Regions from separate parts of the Pseudarthrobacter sp. NIBRBAC000502771 genome, predicted to be linked through region 2. Evidence: riboswitches for the same ligand, from Rfam matches in the RefSeq annotation. Region 2 holds a riboswitch; the other holds the start of a gene.
The links. A riboswitch is a leader RNA that binds a small molecule or an ion and turns the genes downstream of it on or off. The one in region 2 is predicted to bind glycine.
Positions count from the first base shown of each region.

Region 1: it holds a riboswitch for glycine, as region 2 does, so the genes downstream of both, gcvP (aminomethyl-transferring glycine dehydrogenase) here and cycA (D-serine/D-alanine/glycine transporter) in region 2, are expected to answer to the same signal.

Region 1 is NZ_CP041187.1:197,184-205,684, reverse strand. It holds gene NIBR502771_RS00935 (Dps family protein) at 1-28, shown strand, start outside; gene NIBR502771_RS00930 (MFS transporter) at 116-1,672, opposite strand; gene NIBR502771_RS00925 (TetR/AcrR family transcriptional regulator) at 1,755-2,291, shown strand; glycine riboswitch at 2,383-2,480, shown strand; gene gcvP (aminomethyl-transferring glycine dehydrogenase) at 2,673-5,531, shown strand; gene gcvT (glycine cleavage system aminomethyltransferase GcvT) at 5,544-6,692, shown strand; gene NIBR502771_RS00910 (L-serine ammonia-lyase) at 6,977-8,407, shown strand; gene NIBR502771_RS00905 (TspO/MBR family protein) at 8,418-8,501, opposite strand, start outside.
Region 2 is NZ_CP041187.1:622,547-631,047, forward strand. It holds gene purU (formyltetrahydrofolate deformylase) at 1-762, opposite strand, end outside; gene cycA (D-serine/D-alanine/glycine transporter) at 822-2,333, opposite strand; glycine riboswitch at 2,487-2,584, opposite strand; glycine riboswitch at 2,895-2,994, shown strand; gene gcvP (aminomethyl-transferring glycine dehydrogenase) at 3,148-6,000, shown strand; gene gcvT (glycine cleavage system aminomethyltransferase GcvT) at 6,011-7,123, shown strand; gene gcvH (glycine cleavage system protein GcvH) at 7,170-7,553, shown strand; gene glyA (serine hydroxymethyltransferase) at 7,550-8,501, shown strand, end outside.

The DNA.
Region 1 (8,501 bases), 430 kb from region 2:
CAAGGTCACCGCGGCCGACTCCAAGTAGCGGGCAGTCCACACGGGCGTCCGGCGCCGGCGGATCCCGCCGCGCCGGACGCCTGGCTGTTGTCCGGGCAATACTGCGGATGTTCCGCTAAGCCGCTTTGGGCACTTTCCGGAGGACGACGGCGGCGAGCACTGCCGCCGTCGCCATGAGGACCAGCCCAATTGCCGCCGTAACGTGCACGCCGGAATCGAAGGCGGCCGCCGCAGCGTCCTTGAGGGCTCCGGCGAGCGGTGCCGGCACCAGGTTGGCTGCGTCCACCGCACCGGCCAGCGTTTCCCTGGCGTTGTGCAGCGAGGTTCCGGGCAGCATGGCCTCCAGCCCCGCCGGCAGCCGGAGGTTCTGCTGGTAGGACGCGGTCAGGATGGAGCCCAGCACCGCGGTCCCCAGCAGCGATCCCACCTCGTAGCCCGTCTCGGAAATCGCTGCCGCAGCGCCGGATTTCGCCGGCGGGGCCGAGCCGAGGATGAGGTCGTTCGAGATGGTTTCCGCCGTGCCTACGCCCAGCGCCAGGACCAGCAATGCTGCCAGCAGCAGGGGCGGGCCCCCGCCGTCGTTACCGAAGGCCACCATGCTGTAGCCGACGGCACTGAAGGACAGGCCCGCGGCCACGACGTACCCCGGACGCACCTTCCGGACCAGCGGGACCACCACCAGCCCTGCCGTCACTGTGGCTGCCAGGGCCGGGAGCATGGCAATGCCCGCCGCCGACGGTGTCATCCCCTCCAGGAGTTGGAGGTGCTGGGCAAGGAAAAGGATGAACCCGTTGAAGGAAAACAGGGCCAAAACGTTGGCGCTGATGGCCATGCTGAACACCCTGTTGCGGAATAGTGACATGTCCAGCAGCGGGTGCTCCAGCCGGTGCTGGCGCCGCACGAACACAATGCCCATGGCCAGGCCGAAGGCTATGCTTCCCAGCCCGGCCGGCCCCGGACCTTCGGTGGCTACTGACTTTACGCCGTAGACGGCGGGCACCATGACCAGCATGGATAGCAGGACGCTGGGAATGTCCGCTCTTCCCGGCGCGGGATCCCTGGACTCCGGAATGAAGGCCGGCCCCAGCGCCAGCAGGGGCAGCATGAGTGGCACGGCCACCAGGAACACGGCACCCCACCAGAAGTGCTCCACCAGCCATCCACCGAGGATGGGGCCCAGGGCGGCGCCGCCGGAGAATCCGGCAGCCCAGATGGCAATGGCCATCCGCCGGCGGTTGGGCTCCGGGAAAATGTTCCGGATCAGCGACAAGGTGGACGGCATCAGCATGGCGCCGAAGAACCCGAGCGCCGCGCGGCCGGCGATCAGCCACTCCGGGGTGGGCGCGAATGCCGTGGCGGCGGACAGCCCTGCGAAGCCCAGGCTGCCGACGACCAGCAGCCGCCGCCGCCCAATCCGGTCGCCGAGGCTTCCCATTGATACCAGCAGCCCTGCCAGGACCAGTGGATAGGCGTCCACGATCCACAGCAGCTGCAGGCCCGTCGGTTCCAGGGCGCGGGCGATGGCGGGCAGGGCGAAGGTCAGGGCGGTATTGTCCACTGCCACCAGCAGCACGGGAAACATCAGCAGCCCCAACGCGAGCCAATCCCGCCACGGTGGCCGCATGGCGGAGCTGTCCCTTTGTAAGGAGGCCGGGCGAATGGAGATCGTCATGTAATAACTGTACCGTCTGGACGGTATAGTTTGAAACCGAAGCATTCCTTCTTCCCTGCCGGTGGAGGGCATGATGGAAGGCATGCCCCGAAAGCCTGTAGCCCGTGATGCGGTCCTTGACGCCTTCGAGTCCCTGCTGATCGAAGTGGGGGAGCGCGCTGCAACCCTCGACGCCGTAGCCCGTAAGGCCGGGGTGTCCAAAGGTGGCCTCCTCTACCACTTTCCCAACAAGGAAGCGCTCATCGCCGTGCTGCTGGACCGCCTTGAGGGGTTGGCCAAGGCGGATGCCGACGCGATGGCTTCGGCCAGCGAAGGTGCCGCCGCGTATTTCATCCGTTCCTCTGTCTGGGCGGATACTCCTCTGGACCGGGTCATTGTGGCCGCCACGCGGCTTGCCGAGGTGGCGCATGAGGAGACCCGCCGCCGGTTCGCCGCCATCCAGCAGCGGTGGCTGGACGAGATTGCTGCGGATGTGGGGCCCGGCCTGGCCAGGGCTGTCCTGTATATGGGTGACGGTTTGTACTTCAATGCCATGCTTTCCGTGGGCCCTGCGCCGGAAGGCGGAGCAGCCGCTGACGTGGAGGAACTCCTGGCCGCGTTGGAACGGCTCCGCAGGTAGTTTTCCATTTGCCGGAGGGCTTCTGGCGTAGGACAATGGAGAGTTGTGAGGGCTGTCACCGGCCGTCATGATCCAACAAATGAATAGCCTTTGATCTGCGGCGGGAGAGTTCTGCCGGAAGTACAGGCAGGCGCCGTAGGAGCAAATCCTCCCCAGGAATCTCGCAGGCCCCTGTACCGCCGCGGCGAGGCACCTCTGGAAAGCAGCAGGCAGTTGTCCGGCCTCCCTTGGGGGAAGCGGAACGGCTGTTGTGCTCACCGACGGTGCAAGCGGTTCCTGCGCAGGCAGGCGACGCGGAAACTCTCAGGTCCAATACAGAGCGGGGAGGGACCCGAATAGCTGTGGCGTACCCTGCGCCGCCTGAATAAATGGAGTTCCTTCGTGTCGGTTACCCCAACCTCCACCACCTTCGTAGACCGCCACATTGGCGCACGCCGCCAGGACGACGCCGACACCATGCTCAAAGCCGTGGGCTACGGCACGGTCGATTCCCTGGTGGACACCGCCGTGCCCAAGGTCATCCGCCAGGACACGGCCCTCCGCCTGCAGGATGCCCTCAGTGAGGTTGAGGTGCTTGCTGAATTGCGCCGGCTGGCCGCCAAGAACAAGACCGCGGTCCAGATGATTGGCCAGGGCTACTACGACACCATCACCCCTGCCGTGATCCGCCGGAACATCCTCGAGGCCCCGGCCTGGTACACCGCCTACACCCCGTACCAGCCCGAAATTTCCCAGGGCCGGCTTGAGGCACTCCTGAACTTCCAGACCATGGTCCAGGACCTGGTGGGCCTGCCCATCGCCAACGCCTCCCTGCTGGATGAAGCCACCGCCGTGGCCGAAGCGGTGCTGCTCATGCGCCGCGCCAACAAGACCAAAGACGCCCACGACGGCAAGACCGTCCTGGACATTGACGTGCTGCCGCAGACCATTGCCATCGTCAAGGGCCGCGCCGAGGCGCTCGGCTTCGAGGTTGAGGTTGCCGACCTGTCCAAGGGCCTCCCTGAAGGTGCGATCAACGGGATCGTGCTCCAGCAGCCCGGCGCCTCAGGCCGGGTCTGGGATCAGTCCGCCACCATTGCGGCGGCGAAGGACCGCGGTGCGCTGGTTACCGTGGCCGCCGACCTGCTGGCCCTGACCCTGATAACGCCTCCCGGCGAGCAGGGCGCCGACATCGCCGTCGGCTCCACGCAGCGTTTCGGGGTGCCGCTGTTCTTCGGCGGGCCGCACGCCGCCTACATGGCCGTCCGCAAGGGCCTGGAGCGTTCCATGCCCGGCCGCCTGGTGGGCGTGTCCAAGGACGACGCAGGGATGCCCGCGTACCGCCTCGCGCTGCAGACGCGCGAGCAGCACATCCGCCGCGAAAAGGCCACGTCCAACATCTGCACCGCGCAGGCCCTCCTGGCCATCGTCTCCTCCATGTACGCCGTCTACCACGGCCCCGACGGGCTGAAGGCGATCGCGGAAACCGCCCACGGCCATGCACGAACACTGGCGGCCTCGCTGGCGGGTGCCGGTGTGGAGGTGCTGCACACGAGCTTTTTCGACACCCTGACGGTCCGGGTCCCGGGACGCGCTGCCGCGATTGTCGCCGCCGCCGAAGCACGCGGGATCAACCTGCGTCCCGTCGACGCCGACACCGTGGGCATTTCCCTGGATGAAACCACGACGCCGGCCATCGTCGCCGAGGTTGCCGACGTCTTTGGCGCCACCGTTGCCGGGATCCGCGGCGAGGGCCAGGGCTTTGTGCTGGAGGCCGCCGTGGAGCGTTCCTCCGACTACCTGCAGCACCCGGTCTTCAACACGTACCGGTCCGAAACCCAGCTCCTGCGCTACATCCGGAAGCTGTCGGACCGGGACCTCGCGCTGGACCGCACCATGATCCCGCTGGGCTCGTGCACCATGAAGCTGAACGCCACCGCCGAGATGGAAGCCATCTCCTGGCCGGAGTTTGCCTCCATCCACCCCTTCGCCCCGGACTCCCAGACCGAAGGCTGGCGCGAACTCATCGCGGACCTGGAAGCGGACCTGACCACGATCACCGGGTATGACCAGGTGTCCATCCAGCCCAACGCGGGCTCCCAGGGCGAACTGGCCGGGCTGCTGGCTATCCGCGGGTACCACCACTCCCGCGGCGAGCAGCAGCGCAACGTCTGCCTGATCCCGGCCTCGGCCCATGGCACCAACGCTGCCTCCGCCGTCCTGGCCGGCATGAAGGTCGTAGTGGTTGCCACCGCCGCGGACGGCACCATCAATCACGATGACCTGACGGCCAAGATCGAGGCGAACAAGGACGTCCTCTCGGCGATCATGATCACCTACCCGTCCACCCACGGCGTCTACGATGCGGACGTGACCGAGATCTGCGAGGCCGTCCATGCTGCCGGTGGCCAGGTCTACGTCGACGGCGCCAACCTGAACGCCCTGGTGGGCCTGGCCCAGCCGGGCAAGTTCGGCGGGGATGTGTCCCACCTGAACCTGCACAAGACCTTCTGCATCCCGCACGGCGGCGGGGGACCCGGCGTCGGGCCGGTCGCGGCGAAGGCCCACCTGGCACCGTTCATGCCCGGCGACGCGAACAAGGCAGCGCATGAGGAAGGCCACGGGGTAGCCATCTCGGCGTCCCGGTTCGGTTCGGCGGGTGTGCTGCCGATCTCCTGGGCCTACGTGAAGCTCATGGGCGGGGAAGGCCTGACTCAGGCCACCAAGTCCGCGCTGCTGGCGGCCAACTACGTCGCTGCCAGGCTGAACGACTACTTCCCGGTCCTCTACACCGGCGAAGGTGGCCTCGTGGCGCATGAATGCATCCTGGACCTGCGCGAACTCACAGCCAGGACCGGCGTCACCGCCGAGGATGTGGCCAAGCGGCTGATCGACTTCGGTTTCCACGCCCCCACCCTTTCGTTCCCCGTAGCGGGCACCCTGATGGTGGAGCCCACCGAGTCCGAGGACCTGGCCGAGATCGACCGCTTCATCGAGGCCATGATCACCATCCGCAGGGAGATCGACCAGGTGGCCAATGGCGACTTTGCCGTGGCGGATTCACCCTTGCGGCGCGCACCCCACACGGCAGCCGCCGTCGTCAGCTCCGACTGGGACCGTGCCTACCCGCGCGAGCAGGCCGCGTTCCCTGCCCACCACAAGCAGGACAAGTACTTCCCGCCGGTGGGCCGGATCGATGGCGCCGCCGGAGACCGGAACCTCATCTGCTCCTGCCCGCCGCTCGAAGAGTTCGAAAACTGAAGGACCGGCACCGTGACTGAGAAATACACCGCCCTTTACGACGAACACAAGAAGCTGGGCGCTTCCTTCACCGACTTCGGCGGCTGGCAGATGCCGCTCAAGTACAGCTCCGAACTGGCCGAGCACCACGCCGTCCGCAAAGCTGCGGGCCTGTTCGATCTCTCCCACATGGGCGAAGTCTGGGTCACCGGGCGGCAGGCTGCCGCCTTCCTCGACTTTGCCCTGGTGGGAAAGATCTCCGCCATGGCCGTGGGCAAGGCCAAGTACTCGCTGATCTGCAACGAGGACGGCGGCATCATCGACGACCTCATCACCTACCGCCGTCCCGCCGCTGAAGACGGCACCGACGTCTTCCTGGTGGTGCCCAACGCGGGTAACGCCGCAGTGGTGGCGGCAGCCCTTCAGGAACGCGCCGCAGGGTTTGACGTGCTGGTGGAGGACGCCTCGGCCCGTACATCGCTGATCGCGGTGCAGGGCCCCAAGGCCCAGGAACTCCTGTTGCGCCTGGTCCCGGCCGCACAACACTCCCTGGTGGTGGACCTGAAGTACTACGCCGCCGTGGAGGTTCCGTTCCTGGTGGGCGGGGCCGGCAAGGAACTCCTGCTCGCGCGCACCGGGTACACCGGTGAGGACGGGTTCGAGATCTTCGTGGCCAACGATGACGCCCCGGCACTGTGGCAGGCACTGGCCGCCATCGCCGACGACGGGGAACTGACCCCCGCCGGCCTCGCCTCCCGCGACTCCCTCCGCCTGGAAGCGGGGATGCCGCTGTACGGCAACGAACTGTCGCTGCAGGGTGACCCGTTCGCTGCCGGCCTGGGCCCCGTCGTCGCACTCTCCAAGGAGGGCGACTTCGTTGGCAAGGCCGCGCTGGCAGCAAAGAAGGAAGCCGGCGCCGGCAGCACCTCCGGCCGCCGCCTCGTGGGCCTCAAAGGCAAGGGCCGCCGCGCAGGCCGGGCCCACTACCCCGTACTCAAGGACGGGGACACAGTCGGTGAAGTCACCTCCGGCCAGCCATCGCCCACCCTCGGCTACCCGATCGCCATGGCCTACGTCCACGTCGATTACTCGGCACCCGGCACGGCCTTGGACATCGATCTCCGCGGCAAGGCAGAACCGTTCGAAGTGGTCGACCTCCCGTTCTATCGCCGCGCCAAGTAGCTTTTGGTGCCCCTCCGTGGTCACCTTCGCGACGGCGGACCGGACATTTTCACGCCTGCTGCTCCTTCGTCGCTTTGACGCAGGCTTTCGAAAAGTCCGGGTCCGCCGGCCCTTGTGCGCACCCCGCCTTGGTGACGTGCTTGCGGAGTGGGCGGGGCATCCGGCAGCGTGCGTCTAAGGGAGCGTCACGTCCGCTTAGCGGGCGTCTTCGCGACCGAGCACGCAGAGGATGTCCTGCTCCCTTCCCACCCAACCAAACACCTGCTTAGTTAGGAACCAATCGCATGGCCGTTGGAGTCTTTGATCTTTTTTCGATCGGGATTGGCCCGTCGTCTTCGCATACTGTGGGGCCGATGCGGGCTGCTGCTGTGTTCGCTGAGGAGTTGAAGGCCTCGGGGAAGCTGGCTGGGGTGGCGGGGTTGCGGGTGGATTTGTATGGGTCGTTGGCAGCGACGGGGCACGGGCATGGGACGATGACGGCGGTCCTGTTGGGCTTGGAGGGGTTCCATCCGGAGTTGATCCTGCCTGATGAGGTTGAGGAGCGGCTGGCCTCGATCGCGGAGACCGGGGTCCTGAACCTGGCCGGGTCGGTGGCGCTGCCGTATGGGGTGAAGGACATGGTGTTGCGGCCGTTGACGGTGCTGCCGCGGCACACGAACGGGATGACGTTCACGGTCACCGACGCGCAGGGTTCGGTGGTGCACGCGGCGACGTTCTTCTCGGTCGGTGGCGGGTTCATCGTCCGGGAGGGGGAGGAGGACGCGGCGCAGCAGGAACTGGACGCGTCCAAGGACGGGCTGCCGTTGCCGTTCCGGACCGCGGCGGAGTTATTGGCGCACTGCGCGGTGACCGGGCTGGGCATCGCCGACGTGATGTCTACGAACGAGTTGGCCTCCCGCTCGGGGGAGGAGATCCGTGCCGGGCTGCTGCACATCTGGTCCGTGATGGAGAACTGCGTGCAGACCTCGCTCAAACGCGAAGGGGTGCTGCCGGGCGGGTTGAAGGTCCGCCGCCGCGCCCCTGACTGGTACGAGCGGTTGAAGAAGGAAACCGCCCGCCCTGAAGACACCGGCCAGGACGGGCGGGACCACTACGACCCGCGGTATTGGCAGGAGTGGGTTAACTTGGTGGCGTTGGCCGTGAACGAGGAAAACGCCTCCGGCGGCCGGGTGGTCACCGCGCCCACGAACGGGGCGGCCGGGATCATCCCCGCGGTGTTGTTCTATGCCCTGCATTTCGCCCCGGGCATGGACCAGGCAACGCAGGCGGACCGGGATGATGTGGTGGTGCGGTTCCTGCTCGCTGCCGGCGCCGTGGGGGTGCTTTACAAGGAACAGGCCTCGATCTCCGGGGCCGAGGTCGGCTGCCAGGGCGAGGTCGGCTCCGCGTCCTCGATGGCCGCCGCGGGCCTGGCCGAAGTTATGGGCGGCACGCCCGCCCAGGTGGAGAACGCCGCGGAAATCGCGATGGAACACAACCTGGGCCTGACCTGTGACCCGATCGGGGGGCTGGTCCAGGTCCCCTGCATCGAACGGAACGCGATCGCCGCCGCGAAAGCCATCAACGCCGCGAAAATGGCGCTCTGGGGCGACGGCACCCACCGCGTCTCCCTCGACGAAGTCATCATCACCATGCGCGAAACCGGCAAGGACATGAGCGACAAATACAAGGAAACCGCCATGGGCGGCCTCGCCGTCAACGTCGTCGAATGCTGACCCAAGGTGCCTAGTTGTGGACGGCCGCCCACCAGTTGAGGCTGGCCGCGAACACCAGCCATGAGATGTAGGGCAGCAGGAGTAACCCTGCCAT
Region 2 (8,501 bases):
CGTGACCAGGTCTGAAGCGGAATACGTGTGGTCCACCTCGATGACCTGCTGCGAAATGATAGGCCCCTCGTCCAGCTCCGAGTTCACGTAGTGGGCAGTGGCGCCCACCGTCTTGACACCGCGTTCGTACGCCTGGTGGTACGGCTTTGCGCCCTTGAAGCTGGGCAGGAACGAGTGGTGGATGTTGATGGCCTTGCCGCTGAGGCGCGTAGTGGCTTCATCGCTGAGCACCTGCATGTAGCGGGCCAGCACCACCAGTTCCACTGCGTACTGGTCCACCAGTTCCAGCAGGCGCCCCTCAGCTTCCGCCTTGGTATCGGGCGTGACCGGGATGTGGTGGAACGGGACACCGTGCCACGCGGCAAGGGGTTCCAGGTCCGGGTGGTTGGACACCACGGCGGCAATCCGGACGGGCAACTCACCGCTGCGGGCGCGGAACAGGAGGTCGTTGAGGCAGTGGTCGTATTTGGACACCATGACCAGGATGGGCTGCTTGCGGCCGTGGCGTTCGAGGCGCCAGTCCATCTGCCACTCCCGGGCCACCTGCTCAAAACCGGCCCGGAGGCGGTCGAGTTCCACCTCTACCTGCGCGGTGACGTGGATCCGCATGAAGAACCTGCCGCTCGCGCGGTCCCCGAACTGCTTGATGTCCACGATGTAGCATTCCTGCTCCAGCAGGTAGGCCGCCACCGCCTGGACGATGCCGAGCGCATCCGGGCAATGGAATGTCAGGACGAATTCCTTGCCCGTTTCCGGAGCCACGGCCTGGCGCTGCCCGGCCTCGGCCGTGCTGGCCTGCGACACGCGGGCTTCCGTGCCGATCACCGCTTGACCCGCTCTTCCCCCGCTTCTGCGGCGGCACCAGGACGGACGGCATTCCCGGATGCGGCGTCAGTGAAGTCCTGGTCTGCCTGTAGTTCAGCCTGGAACGTGGCGAATCGGGCCTGGTGTGCGGGCCGGCGGCGGAGGACGAACCAAGCGGCGCCCAGCAGGACGAACCAGACCGGCGTGACCAGCAGGGCCACCAGGGTGTCCGGCTGAGTGGTGAGGGTCCAGATCACGAAAGCGAAGAAGGCGAAGACAACCCAGACCATGGCAACACCGCCGGGCATTTTGAACTTCGATGCTTCATGCAGGTGCGGCCGGCGGCGGCGGAAGGCGATGTAGCTGGCCAGGATGATCGACCAGACAAAGACGAAGCAGACAGCTGAGACGGTGGTAACCATGTCGAAGGCCTTGCCCACGTCCTGGCCCGCATACATGAGGACGACGCCGGACAGCAGCAGCACGCAGGAGAGGAACAGTGCGTTCTGGGGCACCTTCCGCCGGGACAGTTTGCCAAAGACGTCGGGAGCGTCGCCTTCCTGGGCAAGGCCGAAGACCATGCGGGAGGTCGAGTAGATGCCGGAGTTCGCGGAGGACATCGCGGAGCTCAGCACCACGAGGTTGACGATGGTGGCTGCGGCACCCAGGCCTGCCAGCGAGAACATGGCGATGAAGGGGCTGTGGCCGGCCCTGAACTCGGTCCAGGGGGTGACTGCCATCAGGATGATGAGGGCGCCTACGTAGAAGAGGAGCACGCGGATGGGGATGGAGTTGATGGCCTTGGGCAGGTTCCGCTCCGGGTTCTTGGCCTCGGCGGCGGTGGTACCCACCAGTTCGATTCCCACGAAGGCGAAGACGGCGATCTGGAAGCCCGCCACGAAGCCCATGAACTCGTTCGGGAAGAATCCGCCGTGGCTCCACAGGTTGGTGAAGGTGGCAGGGCCGGCGTCGGACTGGAAACCGGTGAAGATCATGAACAGGCCAACGATGATCAGCGCAGCAATGGCAATGATCTTGATGAGCGCGAACCAGAACTCGGTTTCGCCAAAGGCCTTGACGGTGGTGAGGTTCAGCAGGAGAAGGATGGCTACGGTGGCCAGGCCGGGGATCCACAGGGGCACCCCGGGCCACAGTTCCCGGGAGTAGCCGGCGATGGCGATGACATCGGCGATGCCGGTGATGACCCAGCAGAACCAGTAGGTCCAGCCCGTAAAGAAGCCGGCCCACGGGCCCAGCAGGTCTGCGGCGAAATCGCTGAAGGACTTGTAGTTGAGGTTGCTGAGCAGCAGTTCACCCATGGCACGCATGACGAAGAACAGCATGAAGCCGATGATCATGTATACGAAGATCACCGAGGGGCCGGCTGCCGAGATAGTCTTGCCGGAACCCATGAACAGGCCGGTGCCGATTGCGCCGCCGATGGCGATCAGTTGGATGTGGCGGTTGCTGAGCTGCCGCTCCAGGTGCGGGGCTCCGCCGCCGGGGGACGTCGGGGAATGGGTCGTCATTGAGGAACTCCATCGTTCGAGCGGCACCCGGGGTGTCGCAAAGATTGGATTTCCTCCCCGCTCTGTCTTGGACCTGAGAGTTTCCACTCGCCGGGATGGCGTGCTTGCACCGTCGGTGAGCCAGGACAGGGCCTGGCTGCTTTCCAGAGTTGCCTCACCGCGGCGGTACGTGGGCCTGAGAGTTTCCTGGGGAGGGTTTGCTCCTACGGCGCCTGCTGAACGTACCGGCAGGGCTCTCCCGCCGCAGGTCAAAAGCGTTGATTGGTAAATCAGTGTTCAGTTATCGGAGTGCATCCGCTGTGGACTTCAAGCCGCACGGCGCATTTTTGGGCCTCCGGCAATCACAGCCGGCGACGGAGCGCCCAGCGTTCTTTGGGCCAGTTCCGCTGCCCGGCCGGATCACGGGGTTCAGTGTGGCGTCGGTCACGAACAAAAGTCAAGCCCGCCATGACAGCATCTGCGTAACGGTCCCGCCTGCGTGCTTCATGACGGACCGATTTGCTCCCCGTGCCGCCATCCTGTAACTTGTGAGCCGAATCACCCACATTTCAATAAGCCTTTCGAGCTGTGGCGGGAGAGTTCTCCCGGCCATCACCGGGCAGGCGCCGTAGGAGCAAATCCTCCCCAGGAATCTCTCAGGCCCATGTACCGTCACGGCGAGGCGACTCTGGAAAGCAGTGCTGCTCCGGCAGTACTCACCGACGGTGCAAGCAGGCCCTGGCTGGGTTTGCGGAATCTCTCAGGTCCAATACAGAGCGGGGAGGGACCCGATCCATGCCGAGCCACCCGTGGCCGGCCAATCCTGGAGTTCCTCATGACGATTCAATCCCAACCGTCTGTCTTTGCGGACCGGCACATCGGTGCACGCCGCCAGGCTGACGTGGACACCATGCTCAAGGCCGTTGGCTACGACAGCGTTGACGGCCTTGTGGACATCGCCGTCCCCAATTCGATCCGCCAGTCCAAGCCGCTCGCGCTCAAGGGCGCCCTCAGCGAGGTTGAGGTGCTTGCTGAATTGCGCCGGCTGGCCGCCAAGAACAAGACCGCGGTCCAGATGATCGGCCAGGGCTACTACGACACCATCACCCCTGCCGTGATCCGCCGGAACATCCTCGAGGCCCCGGCCTGGTACACCGCCTACACCCCGTACCAGCCCGAAATTTCCCAGGGCCGGCTCGAGGCACTCCTGAACTTCCAGACCATGGTCCAGGACCTGGTGGGCCTGCCCATCGCCAACGCCTCCCTGCTGGACGAAGCCACCGCCGTGGCCGAGGCCGTGCTGATGATGCGCCGCGCCAACAAAAACAAGGACGCCCGCGACGGCAAGACCGTCCTGGACGCCGACGTCCTGCCCCAGACCATCGCCATCGTCAAAGGCCGCGCCGAGGCGCTCGGCTTCGAGGTTGAGGTTGCCGACCTGTCCAAGGGACTCCCTGAAGGTGCCATCAACGGGATCGTGCTCCAGCAACCCGGCGTCTCCGGCCGCGTCTTCAACCACGCAGGCGTGATCGCCGAGGCGAAGCAGCGCGGTGCACTGGTTACCGTCGCCGCCGACCTGCTGGCACTGACCCTGATCACGCCTCCGGGCGAGCAGGGCGCCGACATCGCCGTCGGCTCCACCCAGCGTTTCGGGGTGCCGCTGTTCTTCGGCGGCCCGCACGCCGCCTACATGGCCGTGGCCAAGGGCCTGGAGCGTTCCATGCCCGGCCGCCTGGTGGGCGTGTCCAAGGACGACGCCGGCCTCCCGGCCTACCGCCTGGCGCTGCAGACGCGCGAGCAGCACATCCGCCGCGAAAAGGCCACGTCCAACATCTGCACCGCGCAGGCCCTGCTGGCCATCGTGTCCTCCTTCTACGCCGTCTACCACGGCCCGGACGGACTGAAGGCCATCGCCGAGCGCGTCCACAACAACGCCCGCGCCCTGGCCACCACCCTCAAGGTCGCAGGCCGGGAACTGGCCACTGAGACGTTCTTCGACACAGTCACGGTCTCCGTTCCCGGCAAGGCCGCCAAGGTCATCACCGCTGCTGAAGCACGCGGGATCAACCTGCGGCATATTGATGCCGACACCATCGGCGTGTCCGTGGATGAAACCACGACGCCGGAAATCCTGTCCGCGATCGCCGTCGCCTTCGGTGCCGGCCCCGTGGTGGACGCCGAGGGCTTCGAACTGCCCGCAGAGGTGCTCCGCACCTCCGAGTACATGCAGCACCCGGTGTTCAACACCCACCGGTCCGAAACCCAGCTGCTGCGCTACATCCGCAAGCTCTCTGACCGGGACCTCGCGCTGGACCGCACCATGATCCCGCTGGGCTCGTGCACCATGAAGCTGAACGCCACCGCCGAGATGGAAGCCATCTCCTGGCCGGAGTTCGCCTCCATCCACCCCTTCGCCCCGGACTCCCAGACCGAAGGCTGGCGTGAACTGATCAGTGGCCTGGAAGCCGACTTGGCGGAAATCACCGGCTACGACCAGGTGTCCCTCCAGCCCAACGCCGGGTCCCAGGGCGAGCTGGCCGGCCTGCTGGCCATCCGCGGCTACCACCGCGCGAACGGCGACACCCAGCGCAACGTTTGCCTGATCCCGGCCTCGGCCCACGGCACCAACGCCGCCTCCGCCGTCCTGGCCGGCATGAAGGTCGTCGTCGTTGCCACGGCTGCGGATGGAACGATTGACCACGAGGACCTGTACGCAAAGATCGAGGCGAACAAAGACGTCCTCTCGGCCATCATGATCACCTACCCGTCCACCCACGGCGTCTACGATGCGGACGTGACTGAGATCTGCGAGGCCGTCCATGCTGCCGGCGGCCAGGTCTACGTTGACGGCGCCAACCTGAACGCCCTGGTGGGCCTGGCCCAGCCGGGCAAGTTCGGCGGGGATGTGTCCCACCTGAACCTGCACAAGACCTTCTGCATCCCGCACGGCGGCGGGGGACCCGGCGTCGGGCCGGTCGCGGCGAAGGCCCACCTGGCACCGTTTATGCCCGGCGACGCGAACAAGGCAGCGCATGAAGAAGGCCACGGCGTGGCAATCAGCGCCTCGAACTTCGGCTCCGCCGGAGTCCTTCCGATCTCCTGGGCCTACGTGAAGCTCATGGGCGGGGAAGGCCTGACCCAGGCCACCAAGGCAGCATTGCTCGCTGCGAACTACGTCGCCGTGCGCCTGAACGACTACTTCCCGGTCCTCTACACCGGCGAAGGTGGCCTCGTGGCGCACGAATGCATCCTGGACCTGCGCGAACTCACGGCCAGGACCGGTGTCACCGCGGAGGATGTGGCCAAGCGCCTCATCGACTACGGTTTCCACGCCCCCACCCTGGCGTTCCCGGTGGCCGGCACGCTGATGGTGGAGCCCACCGAGTCCGAGGACCTGGCCGAGATCGACCGCTTCATCGAGGCCATGATCACCATCCGCAAGGAAATTGACCAGGTGGCCAACGGCGACTTCTCTGTGCAGGACTCCCCGCTGCGCAACGCACCCCACACCGCGTCCGCCGTCGTGAACTCCGAATGGACCCGTCAGTACAGCCGCGAACAGGCTGTCTTCCCCGTCCACCACCTCAAGCAGGACAAGTACTTCCCGCCGGTGGGCCGGATCGACGGTGCCGGTGGAGACCGGAACCTGATCTGCTCCTGCCCGCCGCTGTCCGAGTTCGAAAACTAAGGATCCCCCAATGACTGAGAACTACACGGCTCTCTACGAAGAGCACAAGAAGCTGGGAGCTTCCTTCACCGACTTCGGCGGCTGGCAGATGCCGCTCAAGTACAGCTCCGAACTGGCCGAGCACCACGCCGTCCGCAAAGCTGCGGGCCTGTTCGATCTCTCCCACATGGGCGAAGTCTGGGTCACCGGCCCCGAAGCCGGCGCCTTCCTGGATTACGCCCTGGTGGGCAAGTTGTCCGCCATCGCGGATGGCAAGGCCAAGTACTCGCTGATCTGCAACGAGGACGGCGGCATCATCGATGACCTCATCACCTACCGTTTCGGCGACGAAAAATACCTGGTGGTCCCCAACGCCGGCAACGCCCCCACCGTGGCGGCAGCCCTCGCGGAACGGGCAGTTAACTTCGACGTCAAGGTGGAGGACGCTTCGTCGGCCACCTCCCTCGTCGCAGTCCAGGGACGCAACGCCGAGGCCATCCTGCTCAAGCTCACGGATGAATCCCAGCACGCCCTGGTCACCGGCCTGAAGTACTACGCGTTCAACGAGCTGACCATCGCCGGCCAGGACGTCATCCTGGCCCGGACGGGCTACACCGGCGAAGACGGCTTTGAGCTCTTCCTGCCCAATGAAGGCGCCGCTTCCCTGTGGGAGTCCGTGGCCCAGGCCGGCGAAGAGTTCGGCATCATCCCGTGCGGTCTTGCGTCCCGCGACTCACTCCGCCTCGAGGCCGGCATGCCGCTCTATGGCAATGAGCTGTCCCTGGAGCGTTCACCGTTCGACGCCGGCCTTGGCCCCGTCGTTGCGCTCAAGTCCAAGGAAGGCGACTTCGTGGGACGGGCCGCACTCGAGGCAGCCAAGGAGTCCGGCTCCAAGCGCAAGCTCGTCGGCCTGAAGGGCCTCGGCCGGCGCGCGGGCCGTGGTGGCTACCCGGTCCTCAAGGACGGCAACGTGGTGGGCGAGGTGACCTCCGGCCAGCCCAGCCCCACCCTGGGCTACCCTGTAGCACTGGCCTACGTCGACGTCGAGCACGCCGGGCTGGGCACCGCACTGGACGTGGACCTGCGCGGCAAGGCCGAGCCCTTCGAGGTTGTCGCCCTGCCGTTCTACAAGCGCCAAAAGTAGCTTCGCGCTTCCCCACTCTTGAACCCCAAACTTAAGGAAAAACACCATGGCTAAAGTTGCCGCCGAACTGAAGTATTCCGCCGAGCACGAATGGATCGCCGCTGACGGCTCCGGTCCGTCCGTGGTTGGCGTGTCCGCTGTTGCCGCCGAAGCACTGGGCGACATCGTCTACGTGGACCTGCCCGAGGTTGGCTCCACCGTGACGGCCGGCGAGACCTGTGGCGAGATCGAGTCCACCAAGTCCGTCTCGGACCTGTACTCCCCTGTCACGGGCGAGGTCACGGAAGTCAACGACGACGTCGTCAGCGACCCTGCCGTGATCAACAACGATCCGTACGGCGCCGGCTGGCTCTTCAAGGTCACCGTCACCGAAGAGGGCCCGCTGCTGTCCGCAGAGGAATACGCCGAAGCGAACGGCGGCGAACTGTGAGTGCCCCCGCTGACACCGCAGTGTTCGAGCAGGTAGTCTCCCCGAGCCTCAACGCGGACCTGTCCGCGTTGGACCCCGAAATCGCCGCCAAGATCGACGACGAATTGGGCCGCCAGCGTGAGGGCCTGGAAATGATCGCCTCGGAGAACCACACCGCCGTGGCCGTGATGCAGGCGCAGGGCTCCGTCCTGACCAACAAGTACGCCGAAGGCTACCCGGGCAAGCGCTACTACGGTGGCTGCGAGCACGTGGACGTCACTGAGCAGCTCGCCATCGACCGGGTCAAGGCGCTCTTCGGTGCCGGGTTCGCCAACGTGCAGCCGCACTCCGGCGCCCAGGCCAACGCCTCGGTGATGCACGCGCTGATCAAGCCCGGCGACACCATCATGGGCCTGAACCTGGCCCACGGCGGCCACCTGACCCACGGCATGCGGATCAACTTTTCCGGCAAGCTCTACAACGTGGTCCCGTACCAGGTCCGCGAAGACACCCACACGATCGACATGGCAGAAGTGGAACGGCTGGCGCTGGAAACGAAGCCGCAGCTCATCGTTGCCGGCTGGTCGGCCTATGCCCGCCAGCTGGACTTTGCCGAGTTCCGCCGGATCGCCGACTCCGTGGGCGCCTACCTCATGGTGGACATGGCGCACTTCGCCGGGCTGGTGGCCGCAGGGCTGCACCCGTCACCGGTGCCGCACGCCCACGTAGTAACGTCCACCACGCACAAGACCCTCGCCGGTCCGCGCGGCGGCATCATCCTCTCCAACGACGCCGACATCGCCAAGAAGATCAACTCGGCTGTCTTCCCCGGCCAGCAGGGCGGCCCGCTGGAGCACGTCATTGCCGGCAAGGCCGTGGCATTCAAGATCGCAGCGTCCCCCGAGTTCAAGGAGAGGCAGGAACGCGTCCTGCTCGGCGCATCCATCCTCGCCGAGCGCCTGGTCCAGC